Regions from separate parts of the Ferruginibacter albus genome, predicted to be linked through region 1. Evidence: riboswitches for the same ligand, from Rfam matches in the RefSeq annotation. Region 1 holds a riboswitch; the other holds the start of a gene.
What was found. Region 1 has a riboswitch for thiamine pyrophosphate ahead of K9M53_RS10845 (inorganic diphosphatase). Riboswitches for the same ligand answer to the same signal wherever they lie in the genome.
Positions count from the first base shown of each region.

Region 2: linked by a shared signal. The riboswitch ahead of K9M53_RS06280 (TonB-dependent receptor) and the one ahead of K9M53_RS10845 (inorganic diphosphatase) in region 1 are both predicted to bind thiamine pyrophosphate.

Region 1 is NZ_CP083388.1:2,484,078-2,489,958, reverse strand. It holds gene K9M53_RS10880 (hypothetical protein) at 1-249, opposite strand, end outside; gene K9M53_RS10875 (response regulator) at 253-717, opposite strand; gene K9M53_RS10870 (hypothetical protein) at 758-934, opposite strand; gene K9M53_RS10865 (four-helix bundle copper-binding protein) at 1,019-1,351, shown strand; gene K9M53_RS10860 (hypothetical protein) at 1,437-1,961, opposite strand; gene K9M53_RS10855 (hypothetical protein) at 2,055-2,309, opposite strand; gene K9M53_RS10850 (hypothetical protein) at 2,445-2,819, shown strand; gene K9M53_RS10845 (inorganic diphosphatase) at 3,217-3,741, opposite strand; TPP riboswitch at 3,844-3,943, opposite strand; gene K9M53_RS10840 (YtxH domain-containing protein) at 4,144-4,398, shown strand; gene K9M53_RS10835 (PQQ-dependent sugar dehydrogenase) at 4,707-5,881, shown strand, end outside.
Region 2 is NZ_CP083388.1:1,430,695-1,436,575, forward strand. It holds gene K9M53_RS06270 (rhodanese-like domain-containing protein) at 1-69, shown strand, start outside; gene K9M53_RS06275 (YdcF family protein) at 74-826, shown strand; gene K9M53_RS06280 (TonB-dependent receptor) at 893-3,064, opposite strand; TPP riboswitch at 3,104-3,199, opposite strand; tRNA gene K9M53_RS06285 (tRNA-Met) at 3,225-3,296, opposite strand; gene K9M53_RS06290 (lipocalin-like domain-containing protein) at 3,420-3,836, shown strand; gene era (GTPase Era) at 3,895-4,779, shown strand; gene der (ribosome biogenesis GTPase Der) at 4,838-5,881, shown strand, end outside.

The DNA.
Region 1 (5,881 bases):
CATTTTCTTATTGAATAAATAGTATTTACCATCATTGTAATTTTTCCAATAACGTTTTCCATCCAGGTCAAAATATAACCTGCCGTCAACAGCTCTTTTAGCTACCTTATCATTTAATGAAAGTGTTTTTGGCCAAGGACCTTTGGGAACTACAATTTTTGTTGTAGTGTTTTTTTCAGGAGTGTGTTTTTTGCTGCAATCGGTTAGCAGCAACAGCGATAAAAATGCTATTGAAAGTTGTTTTATCATTTCTCAGGCAGATGCTCTTAAATTATTGTCATGTCTTAATGCTGCTGCTACTTTGTCCAATAATTCAGTTTTTAAGAATGGTTTTTCAATATAATTATCTGCACCTGCTTCTTTAGCAACTTTATCCAGATCGGATATAGCAGAAAATAAAATTACCGGGATATCTTTTGTTTTCCTTTGCGATTTTAAAAACTTGCAGATATCTGAACCGCTTTTGCCCACCAGCTCTTTGTCTAACAGAAAAATATCGGGTAATTGATATTGACCGGTGAAAATATTATTCCCGTTTGAAAAAACGGTGGTTTCATAACCTGCCTTATCAAAAATAACTTTTATTATTTCCTGGATACCGGGATCATCATCTACTATAATAATTTTGTCTTTCATACGTACATTCTCCTCTGTCATTAAAAAAACAAAATATATACCATTATGATTCATTGATAAAAGCATCTTTATTTTTTCCATTAACGGGAAGTAATTTCTACAAGTTCCACACAATCAATAATTATTCTCTTACATCTTCGGTACCTTCAAATGCATTTGCTGAACCGGTTGAAACGGGATGGTGTTCTGATCTGTCTTTTTTTGCAGGCTTTTTAACACCTGCAATAGCGATCGCTTTATCTGTATGGGTAACTGTTTTGTGAGTGGCTTTATCACCAGGTTTTTTTTGTAGGCTCATGCTAATAATTTTATAAAAAAAAGGCTCAATATTCCTGCCATAGTAGGTGGCATTGTTTTTTCACTCTTTATTTAAACTTTAATTATGAAAGAAGGAAATTATCAATGGTGTATTGATGCTTGCCTGGATTGTATGGTGGCATGTAATAATTGCACTTCTGCCTGCCTGCAAGAGGCTACTGTTAAAATGATGAAAGCATGTATTGAGTTAAATATAGAATGTTCAATAGTTTGTAATGCTGCGGTGCAGGTAATGAGCATACGGGGCGAAACGGCGGATGAATTATGCAGGATATGCGCCGATATACGTACACGCTGTGCAAAGGAATGTGAACGACATGATATGGAACATTGTAAAAAATGTGCAATAGCCTGTCGCCGTTGTGCAGATGAATGTTACGGCATGGCAGCTGCATAACTTTTCAATTCAGCAACATCTTATTAAATAAAGAGCGTAGCAATTATTGCTACGCTCTTTTTAAATGTGTTTATTGGTGAACGCTTTATTTAAATCGAAGATTGTAAGTAGCGCCTATGCCAACGTTTTGTACAGCGCTGCCGTCAACAAATACATGATTATACAATGCATAAAAATTCCAGTTATAATCATGATAACCTATTTGTGGTTTAATGTAAGCGCCTCCGGAAGTATTTCCAAAGTTGGTTAAGAAAGTATAACCACCATCAATGCCGGCAAAAAAACCTTTCGCCTCCGGATAATAACGGATCATTACGCCTAAAGGAATTTCGCCGAAAGAGCTAAACCCGCTTTTAGGAAAGAAATGGTCATAGCCACTTGCCAAGCCAAATCCCCAATGGTTGGTGCTCATTACCTGTCCACGAAGTTCAATGCCGGCGGTAAAAGAGCTTACATTGGAGGCATCGCCAACCGGCAATCCAACAGTAAGCCCGGCTTTTAACCATGAGTTTTTAGGTGTTATCTCTCCGGTAGAAGTAGTTGTTTGTGCAGATGTTTTTACAACCATGCATGTTGTTGCCAATAAGACTGTAAGCAGAATTTTTTTCATGAATTTAAGTTTTAGTATTTAAAAAGAGATGCAAATATATAGAGATAATCACACAGCCTTGTGAGTGATAAATGATGTGTTCAATGAAATTTTTTACTCCAGCAAAAAAGGAAGTGAAGTGTAAATAGGAATATTATCAATGTAAGGATCCAACATATCGGTGCAGGTAAATCCTTTAATAGCAACCAGGGAGTTGTTCACATATTTCAATTCTACATAAAAAGAACCAATGCTGTAAAGAATATAGGCAGTGCCGCGATCTTGTCTTTCGGAAATTACTATTCCCTGGTTCCACAAAATGCTTGTCTGCATTTCCTTATTCAGCATATTAAATTCATTGGAAGTCATTCGAGTGATTTTTGTTATTAATTAGCATCAAATGGCATACCAATAATTACGTGAATAATTTTTTACAAATAATTAATGAATTACTATGAGATATGGCTTGATTTTTTTAATTTGTACAACACTAGTTTATTTTTTATGAGAGCGTATTCAACAGCAGTGCAGGAGTTTATTACAGATTTCGATCTGATCAGTTCGGATGGGTCTGTGTCTTTTGATGCTATTGTGCAGTTTAAGGTAAAAGAAAAGACCACGCAATATAAAACCACTGTACAGGTAGTTACTATAGAATCTAAGCGTACAGATGCTATCTACTTGTTCAATAAAGACATAGCATCCGATTTGTTTCCCAATACATTTAAAAATACAAAGGATAATGTCTATTATATTGATGAACGTTATTTGATGATCATTTCGGACAATGCTTCGCATGGAGATTTTAAAGCGTTCATTTATCCAAAGGTTGCAATAAATAATGCAAGCGAAGTGGAAGATGTTTCAACTTTTATTTAAGTAGATACTTAAGATTATATATAAAACTAAATCCCCTCCGAAAGGAGGGGATTTTGCTAATTGCTATATATGTCGATTATGAGAGAGAAAAAATTGTATAAAACTATTTGGACAAAAACTAAGCCGTTTCTTCTGCCACATTTCACTTACACATTGATGCTAAAAAATTCTACACATTGGGGAAAAATAACAACATCGTAATATTACTAAGCAACTTTTTATAATAGTTACATCATTTTGTTTAAAAGCCAGTACAGATAAGTAATTGCAAAGAATAAAGGACAGTGTAATTTATCTTTCTAGCTGTTCGGCACAATATTTATTTAATAGAAACTATAGGTTTTTCAATAAGGGATTTTTCGAACGGAACTGAATTTCTATTTAGTTCCCTTCTTTTTTATAGCCTTGACAAAGTGGGCTTATTTTTAAAATGATGATAACTGTTATTACTCTGCTTTATTAATTTTTCTACGTCAGCCGCACTCAGCACGCCTTCTGTGATAAACGTTTTATCGTAATAAGAATTATAGGATATGAAAAAGTTTTTTATCTCATTGATCTTTTCTTCTTCTATCTGATCAATAGAATTAATGTGTGCATATACTTTAGACAAAACAGGTATTCCGATAAGTCTGTCATTTCTAATAGATATTTTGTTTTCATCCATCTCGGATGCCTGTATACCACCGATTATTCTGCATTCTACCACACAACCCGTAAAAAGAGCATGTTCAGAAAATACCAATACATCCAGGGGATCACCATCTTCTCCAACGGTATAAGGAACAAAGCCAAAGTCATAAGGAAACACAAGACCTTGAGGAAGAATCTTGTTTAATTTGAACATGCCGGCAGAGGGTTCGAACTTGTACTTGAAATGTCCCTCCTTAGGGGTCTCGATTATGATGTCATAATTTTTCATAACTCAATGGTTTAGTAAGTTTTTTAAATAGTAAGTGATTAGAATTTAATGCAACAAAACTCAAGCCATTTTAAATAAAAACAGGGCTTCCTTAAAGAAGAAGCCCCTTGATTCTTTTGCTTTCCTTCGCCGGTATTATCCGTGTCAGGTTCTATGGGTATTTCTCAGCTCTTTAAATTGTGAAGCACCCCTCAAATGAATCTGGGATATATAGATAAATAACCATGCCAGATATATTTTAACCGGGCAAAGATTTGTGAGAGAATATAGCAACGATTTTGTTTTTATCGGGGATATTCTGCTACAACACATTCATATAATTGTGTAAATGATTGTATTATAAAATCAGGCACAATTATTTTTACCTGTTATTCATTCATCACTATTTAAATGCTATTTATTATGAGTAATAGAAAAATTGCAGCAAGCTTTTTATCGGGAATTGCAATAGGCGCAATTGCCGGTTTATTATGTGCTCCTGATGAAGGAACAAAGGTCAGGAAGAAAATACTTCAGAAAAGTGAAGACATCACCAAAGCTTTGAAATGGAGTGTAACAACCATTCGTGAAGCATTGATGAGAGAGTACAAAGAGGCTGAAGAAGCAATTGCAGGTGCAACTGATTTCACCAGGAGCGAAACATCGATCCAGTCTTGATTTGTGATCAAATGCAGTTGAAAAAATTATACAATTTTTTCAAACAATTATGTAACAGGTCTATTGCAATCATGCACTTATCTTTGACCCGGTGTTTTTCGTAGGGCAATTACTTTGAGAGGTAATCAAGCAAGGCTCCGTTTACGGAGCCTTTTTATTTCATACATTTTAGCAGCGTGATCTTATACAATTACAATCCACGGAAATAAAATCCTCAAGCAGGGGAAAATAATCGGCGTAAAGAAAGATAAATACGGTTTATTCTTACAGGCATATTTGTTGCAAAAACAATAAGAAAAAATTATTGTATGAAACAAAGTCTTGTCATCGCTTCTTTCATCTTATTAATTACATCGATCGGATGCGGACAAAAAAAACAAAAGGAAGATGCATCACCGACTTCTGTAAAAGCAGATACGGTAGCAACTAAAACACAGGAAGTCAATCTTCCTGAGCCATATGCTACTCCATCTGCAAAAAAAATCAGTAAGGTTATCGGTTGGCCGGCAAATAAAACACCCACGGCGCCGGCGGGTTTTGTAGTTAATCTTTTTGCAGATAGTTTAAATAATCCACGTTGGATATATGTTGCAGACAACGGGGATATTTTTGTTGCAGAAGCAAAGGTTGAGCATAACCCACTCAAATCAGTAATGAATGGAAGTGCAGACGACATCCTCTTATTCAGAGATACAAATGGAGATGGAATACCTGATCTTAAAACAGTTTTTTTAAAAGGATTAAATAAGCCATTTGGAATGTTGATAATTGGAAATACTTTTTATGTAGCAAATACCGATGCGGTAATGGCATTTCCTTACACGGCGGGAAGTAATGCTATAACTGCGGCAGGTAAAAAAATTGTTTCTCTGCCGGGAAATAAAAGACACTGGACACGTAACATAGTTACCAACGATACAAAGGATAAGATCTATATTTCTGTTGGTTCCTCCAGTAATGTAGCAGAAGATGGAATAGATAAAGAAGTAAGACGTGCCAATATCTTAGAAGTAAATACAGATGGCAGCGGAGAAAAGATATATGCCAGCGGTTTGCGAAATCCAATTGGGATGGATTGGGCTCCGGGTACAAAAAACTTGTGGGTGGTTGTAAATGAACGGGATGAATTAGGAGATGAGTTAGTGCCGGATTATTTAACAAGTGTGAAAGAAGGAGGATTTTATGGTTGGCCTTACAGCTATTTTGGTCAGCATCTTGATCCAAGAATGAAAGACCAGCAAAACCCTGACCTGGTAGCAAAAGCAATAGTGCCGGATGTTTCCATGAATGCACATACGGCAGCATTAGGATTGACATTTTACAAAGCAACCGGTTTCCCTGAAAAATATCGCGGAGGAGCTTTTATCGGAGAGCATGGTTCCTGGAACCGTTCAAAGTTTGCAGGATACCAGGTAGCTTTTGTACCATTTAAAAATGGTAAGCCAATTGCCGCACCCGAACCGTTTCTAACCGGGTTCATTGC
Region 2 (5,881 bases), 1.1 Mb from region 1:
ATGGGATTTACCAATACAAAAAATTTAATTGGCGGCATGTTAGACTGGCAACAAAAATTCGGAGGCTAATCATATGCACCAACTGGCATCTGTTATAATTGGATTCTTTATATCTCCTTTTAACTGGATAGTACTACTTATTATTTTGTCATTTTTTGTAAAAACAGACAAAATAAAAAAAAGATATTGGTATGCAGCATTGATCATCTTTTTACTATTCTCTAATAATTTTTTGTTGGAGTTTTATGCTCGCTGGTGGAATGCCAAACCAAGAGACGTGTCTGCCGACAAGCCTTATAGCTGCGGTATTGTATTAGGTGGTTTTGCCGGCCCTGATGAACATGGGAACGGCTTTTTTAATATTACTGCGGACAGGTATATTCAAACAGTAAAATTGTATAAGCAAGGAAAGATAAAGCACATTCTTATTAGTGGCGGTAATGGAAAAGATGAAGTAAGCTCCTTTACCGAAGGGGCGTTTGCAAAACAGCAGATGATAATAATGGGAATACCCGACTCAGTTATCTATTGCGAAGACAAATCCACTAATACTGCTGATAATGCAGCTTATTCAAAAATCTTATTGGACTCTCTTTCATTAAAGCCGCCATACTTACTCATCACTTCTGCTTTGCATGTTCGCAGGGCTACTTTAATATTTAAGAATAACGGTATAGAAACAATTGATTACCCTTGCAACTATGTAAATGGTATAAGCAAACTTGATTTTTTGGATGTCTTGCCTGATCCTGTTGATCTTTTTCAATGGAAACCCTATTTAAAAGAAGCTGTTGCCTGCGGTGTTTATCACTTTAAAAAAAGATAAGAAGTAGAACTAAAAAATAAAGCCATTGAATTTTCTTCAATGGCTTTGGTTTTTCAATGAATAAACTTAGAGATTGAAATTAATGCCCACTCTATAATTTATCAATGCCATAGGAAAGTACCAGTTATAAGTAGCAATGTTGCCGTTATCTACTTCACTATACGTATATCCATTGGACAAATATTTTGCACTAAATAAATTATTTACCTGACCGATGAATGTGATCGATTTGAATAATTTATTTTTCAGAGTATAGCTTACTCTTGCGTCTTGTGTATAATATCCTTTCAACATTCTGTTTTCATTAGAAGTATTATCCAGGTATTGTTTGCCTACGTATTTGCCGATAAGAGCTATTTCAAAATTATCTGTCGGAGTAATACTGATCGTTCCTGCTGCAACAATAGAAGGAGAGTAGGATATATCTGTATTGGTATGTTTTATTTCTTGTTGACCTGTCCATGTATAGGTGCTGTCGTATTCATCTAGATATTCAGAAAAGGATTTTATTTTATTAATGCTGAAAGCAGCATTGGCAGCAATGTTCAAATATTTATTAAAAGTGTATTGCCCTTGTAATTCTATGCCCGCTCTATAGCTGTCAGGAGTATTGGTTCTTGTGTATTCACCCACGTCGTTTATTTTTCCTGTAAGCACTAATTGATCTTTATACAGCATGTAAAAAAGATTTATTCCATAGAAATAATTCTTTCCTTTTTTCTCTGTACCTAATTCAAAATCGTGTAAGGTTTCCGCTTTAGGTTGCTCGTTAGGGTTAGCAAAGAAATCGTCCCGGTTGGGTTCATGCTGCCCTAAAGCATAGCTAAAGTAAGTTTGCCATCCGTTTTTAATATAAGTAATGCCTGCTTTAGGATTTACAAAATTAAAATTCCTGCTAACTTTAAAAGAAGGATCATCATCAAAACCATCAATACGATGATAAACATTTCTGTATTGCAGATCGGCAAATGTAAACAAGCCGGCAGAAAAATTATGCTGCCATTTAACATAGGCAGTAATATCTGTTTTTAAGGCAGGCAGATTGTAATATTGATAATTTGGCTCTACACCGCCATTCTGAGCCCAGGTTATATTGCCGTAATGTTTGCCTTCATACCTGGTCCATTCGCCGCTTACGATTATTTCATCCTTTTTATTTTTATATTGAAGAGAGGCTACCTGTCCATAAAAGTGATTGTCCAGCCATAGCTGTCTTACTAAGTCTGTAGTAGTGATGATAGAATCGCCAACAACAACATCAGGCAAGCCATACTTTGCATAATCCTGTCCAGCCTTATATTCTTCATAATATCCTCTGCCATAGGTCATAAAGGCAGCAGTGCTGAAATTTATCTTTGAATTAAACGTATGATTAAAGAAAAGCTGGTAATGATCTTGTTGGTAATTATCTGTTTGATTGCTGTAAGGAGCTCCGGGTTTTTCGGTTCCCAATTCATTATAGGTGCGAAGTGAATCAATTAAATAATCCGGCACGCCATTCCATGCCTGGTATGTTTTTTCTTTTCCCGTAATAAGGTTAAAACGTAACGAAGAGCTTTTAGTAACATAAGCTGCAGATAAATACAAAGATTTAAAATCGCTGCTGGCACGATCAATATAGCCATCGCTGCTTATTTTGCTTAATCTTGCGTCTATCGTAAAATGATCGTTGATCAATCCTGAACCAACTTTAATTGTATTCTTCCACGTGTTAAAAGATCCATAACTGTTTTCTGCTGTCGCATAAGCAGAATCAATAAAATCATTAGTGGTAATATTAATGGTTCCGCCAAAAGCACCGGCACCATTACTGCTGGTACCTACACCGCGTTGTATTTGAATATTGGCAGCAGAAGATGCAATGTCCGGAATATCTACAAAATAAGTACCCTGGCTTTCTGCATCATTGTAAGGGATACCATTTAATGTAACATTTATGCGTGTGGCGTCTGTGCCTCGTATATGGATCCCGGTGTAACCAACACCATTGCCGGCATCAGAATTTACAACAACCGAAGGTGTTTGATTTAATAAGAAAGGAAGATCTTGCCCCAGGTTATTTTTTGCTAATTCTTTTTTAGAAAGATTGGTTTTAGCAAAAGGCGCCTTGTCGCTTGCTTTTACTGCGGATACTTCAACAGGCAGTAAAGCGGTGGTGTCATTGAATTTTTTTCCCTGTTGTGCAAATGATGACATGACTGACGCACATGCCAATGCACATAATAGCAGTTTTTTCATTACAATAAAAAATTATAGCTGAACATCCGGAAGACGATCCGATGTAAGAGTAGCACTCCCTTCGCAGGCATTATCCTGAGCAGGTTTAACGGGTATAATCTCAGCCTTATTTAAAAAGCACCCCGGAAATTCAGTCGGTTTAAAAGAACGATTGATTTAGTTGCGAAGGGAGGGATCGAACCTCCGACCTTCGGGTTATGAGCCCGACGAGCTACCGCTGCTCTACTTCGCGGTTTAATTGAGCGGCAAAGTTAGGGAGATGTAAGTTATCAGCCAAGAATAATTAATAAAAGATTCATTTTATAGCTTCTGCTGTTTTTGCTACTTTCGTTATTCATCAAAAATTGATCACTGTATGAAAAAAATTATTGCCGGTTTTATTGCGTGTGTTGCCCTTGCTGCATGCAGTAAAGATAATGGTGGAACAACCTCCTGTACTTTGTCTTCAACTTCTATAGTAGGAAAATATAAAATAACTGCTGTTACATTTGATGGTGCGGATGCGATGTCTCAAATTCCTGCATGTAACCAGGATGATGTGTATGAGTTGAAAAGTGATGGAACTGCTACCGTAACTGATGCAGGCACACAATGCTCGCCATCAAGTGATCAAAGTGGAACCTGGTCGCTTAACGGAACAACGCTTACAACCAGCAATGCAGAACTTTCAGGAACAGTGTCTGATTTTAGCTGCACAGGACTTAAAATAAATGGCACACAAACTATTGGTCCTATTTCAGGTGCAACTGTAATTACGCTGGTAAGACAATAGTATTTAATATCTATATACGTAATTTATTAAACAGGTAATTTTTATTACCTGTTTTTTTATGGCATCTTTGCACCTGATGAAAAGCGGCTTTGTAAACATATTTGGTAAACCTAACGCCGGCAAAAGCACATTGCTGAATGCATTGGTAGGAGAGAAACTGGCAATTGTATCGCACAAAGTGCAAACAACCCGCCATCGTATAAAAGCCATTGTAACAGAAAAGGAATATCAAATTATCTTTTCTGATACACCCGGTATAATTGAGCCAAAGTATAAACTGCACGAAAAAATGATGCAGGCTGTTAAAAGCGCTTTGGAAGATGCCGATATTGCTTTATTAATTATAGATGCAAAAGATACTACAGAAGAAAATCATGAAATATTTTCTGCATTAAAATTGAAAGTACCGGCGTTGGTAATTATTAATAAGGTAGATGCCGTTGATGAAAGCAGGATAAAAGAACTTACCAATTTCTTTGCGCAGCAGGCATATTGTAAAGAAGTAATTACTATATCAGCCTTAAAGAAAAAAGGCATTGATGCATTGATAAAAAAAGTAGTAGAGCATTTGCCGGAAGGCGAGGCGTTTTATGACGGCGAAGAATTGAGTGATCTTTCAACGCGGTTTTTTGTAAGCGAGTTAATTCGTGAAAAGATATTTTATTTATATGGCGATGAAATCCCCTACCATGCAACAGTGCTGGTACACGAATTCAAAGAGAAATCTACCTTAGTAAAAATAGGTGCAGATATAATTGTACAACGGGATACGCAAAAAGGAATTATTTTGGGAGAAGGTGGTCAGATGATAAAAAAACTGGGAACCGAAGCCAGAAAAGACATTGAAGCATTTATAGGAAATAAAGTTTTTTTAGAGCTGTTTGTAAAAGTTCGTCCTAAGTGGCGAGATAACGAATTGCAATTGAAGGAGTATGGATATTGAAACATTATAACGGATTAGCAATAATTATCCGTTATCAATTACTAAATTATTATTTAATATGGGTTTTACAGTAGCAATAGTAGGCAGACCGAATGTTGGCAAAAGCACTTTCTTCAACCGTTTGTTGGAGCAACGTAAAGCAATTGTTGACGATATCAGCGGTGTAACAAGAGACCGTCAGTATGGAGTGGCTGAATGGAGCGGCAAAACATTCAATGTAATTGATACAGGTGGTTTTGTTGCTGGCAGCGATGATGTATTTGAAAAAGAGATCCGTAAGCAGGTTTTAATTGCACTCGATGAAGCCGACGCTATTATATTTATGGTAGATGTGGTAACAGGTATAACAGACCTGGATGAAGCAATGGCAAATTTATTACGTCGTACCAGTAAGCCTGTTTTTTTAGTAGTTAATAAGGTCGATAATCATGATAGGTTATTGGAAGCGTCGGAGTTTTACAGTTTAGGTTTTGACAGGATATTTTTTCTTTCATCTATCAGCGGTTCAGGAACAGGAGAAGTATTAGACGAAGTGGCTGCATTAATTGAAGCACCTGTTGAAGTAGGCGATGAAAAAGCGCTTCCGAAGTTTGCTATTATTGGTCAACCCAATGTAGGGAAATCATCTTTATTAAATTCATTGATCGGGCAGGCTCGCACTATTGTTAGTGAAATTGCAGGTACAACAAGAGATACCATTCACACTCATTACAATCTCTTCAACAAAGAATTTATTTTAATTGATACAGCGGGTATTCGCCGTAAAGCCAAGGTAAATGAAGATTTGGAGTTTTATTCCGTGATACGTGCCATTAAAGCAATTGATGAGGCGGATGTTTGTTTGTTATTGTTAGATGCACAAAAAGGAGTAACAGCGCAGGATCTTAGCATTTTTGCATTGGCGGTTAAAAAAGGAAAAGGTATTGTTGTATTGGTAAATAAATGGGACCTGATGGAAAAGGAAACCAATACAGCCCGTGATTATGAAAAAGAATTGAAAAACCGGTTTGCGCCTTTCTCTGATCTGCCCATTCTTTTTATCTCAGCCATTGAAAAAACAAGGATATTCAGAGCGATGGAAATAGCATTGGAAGTATATGAA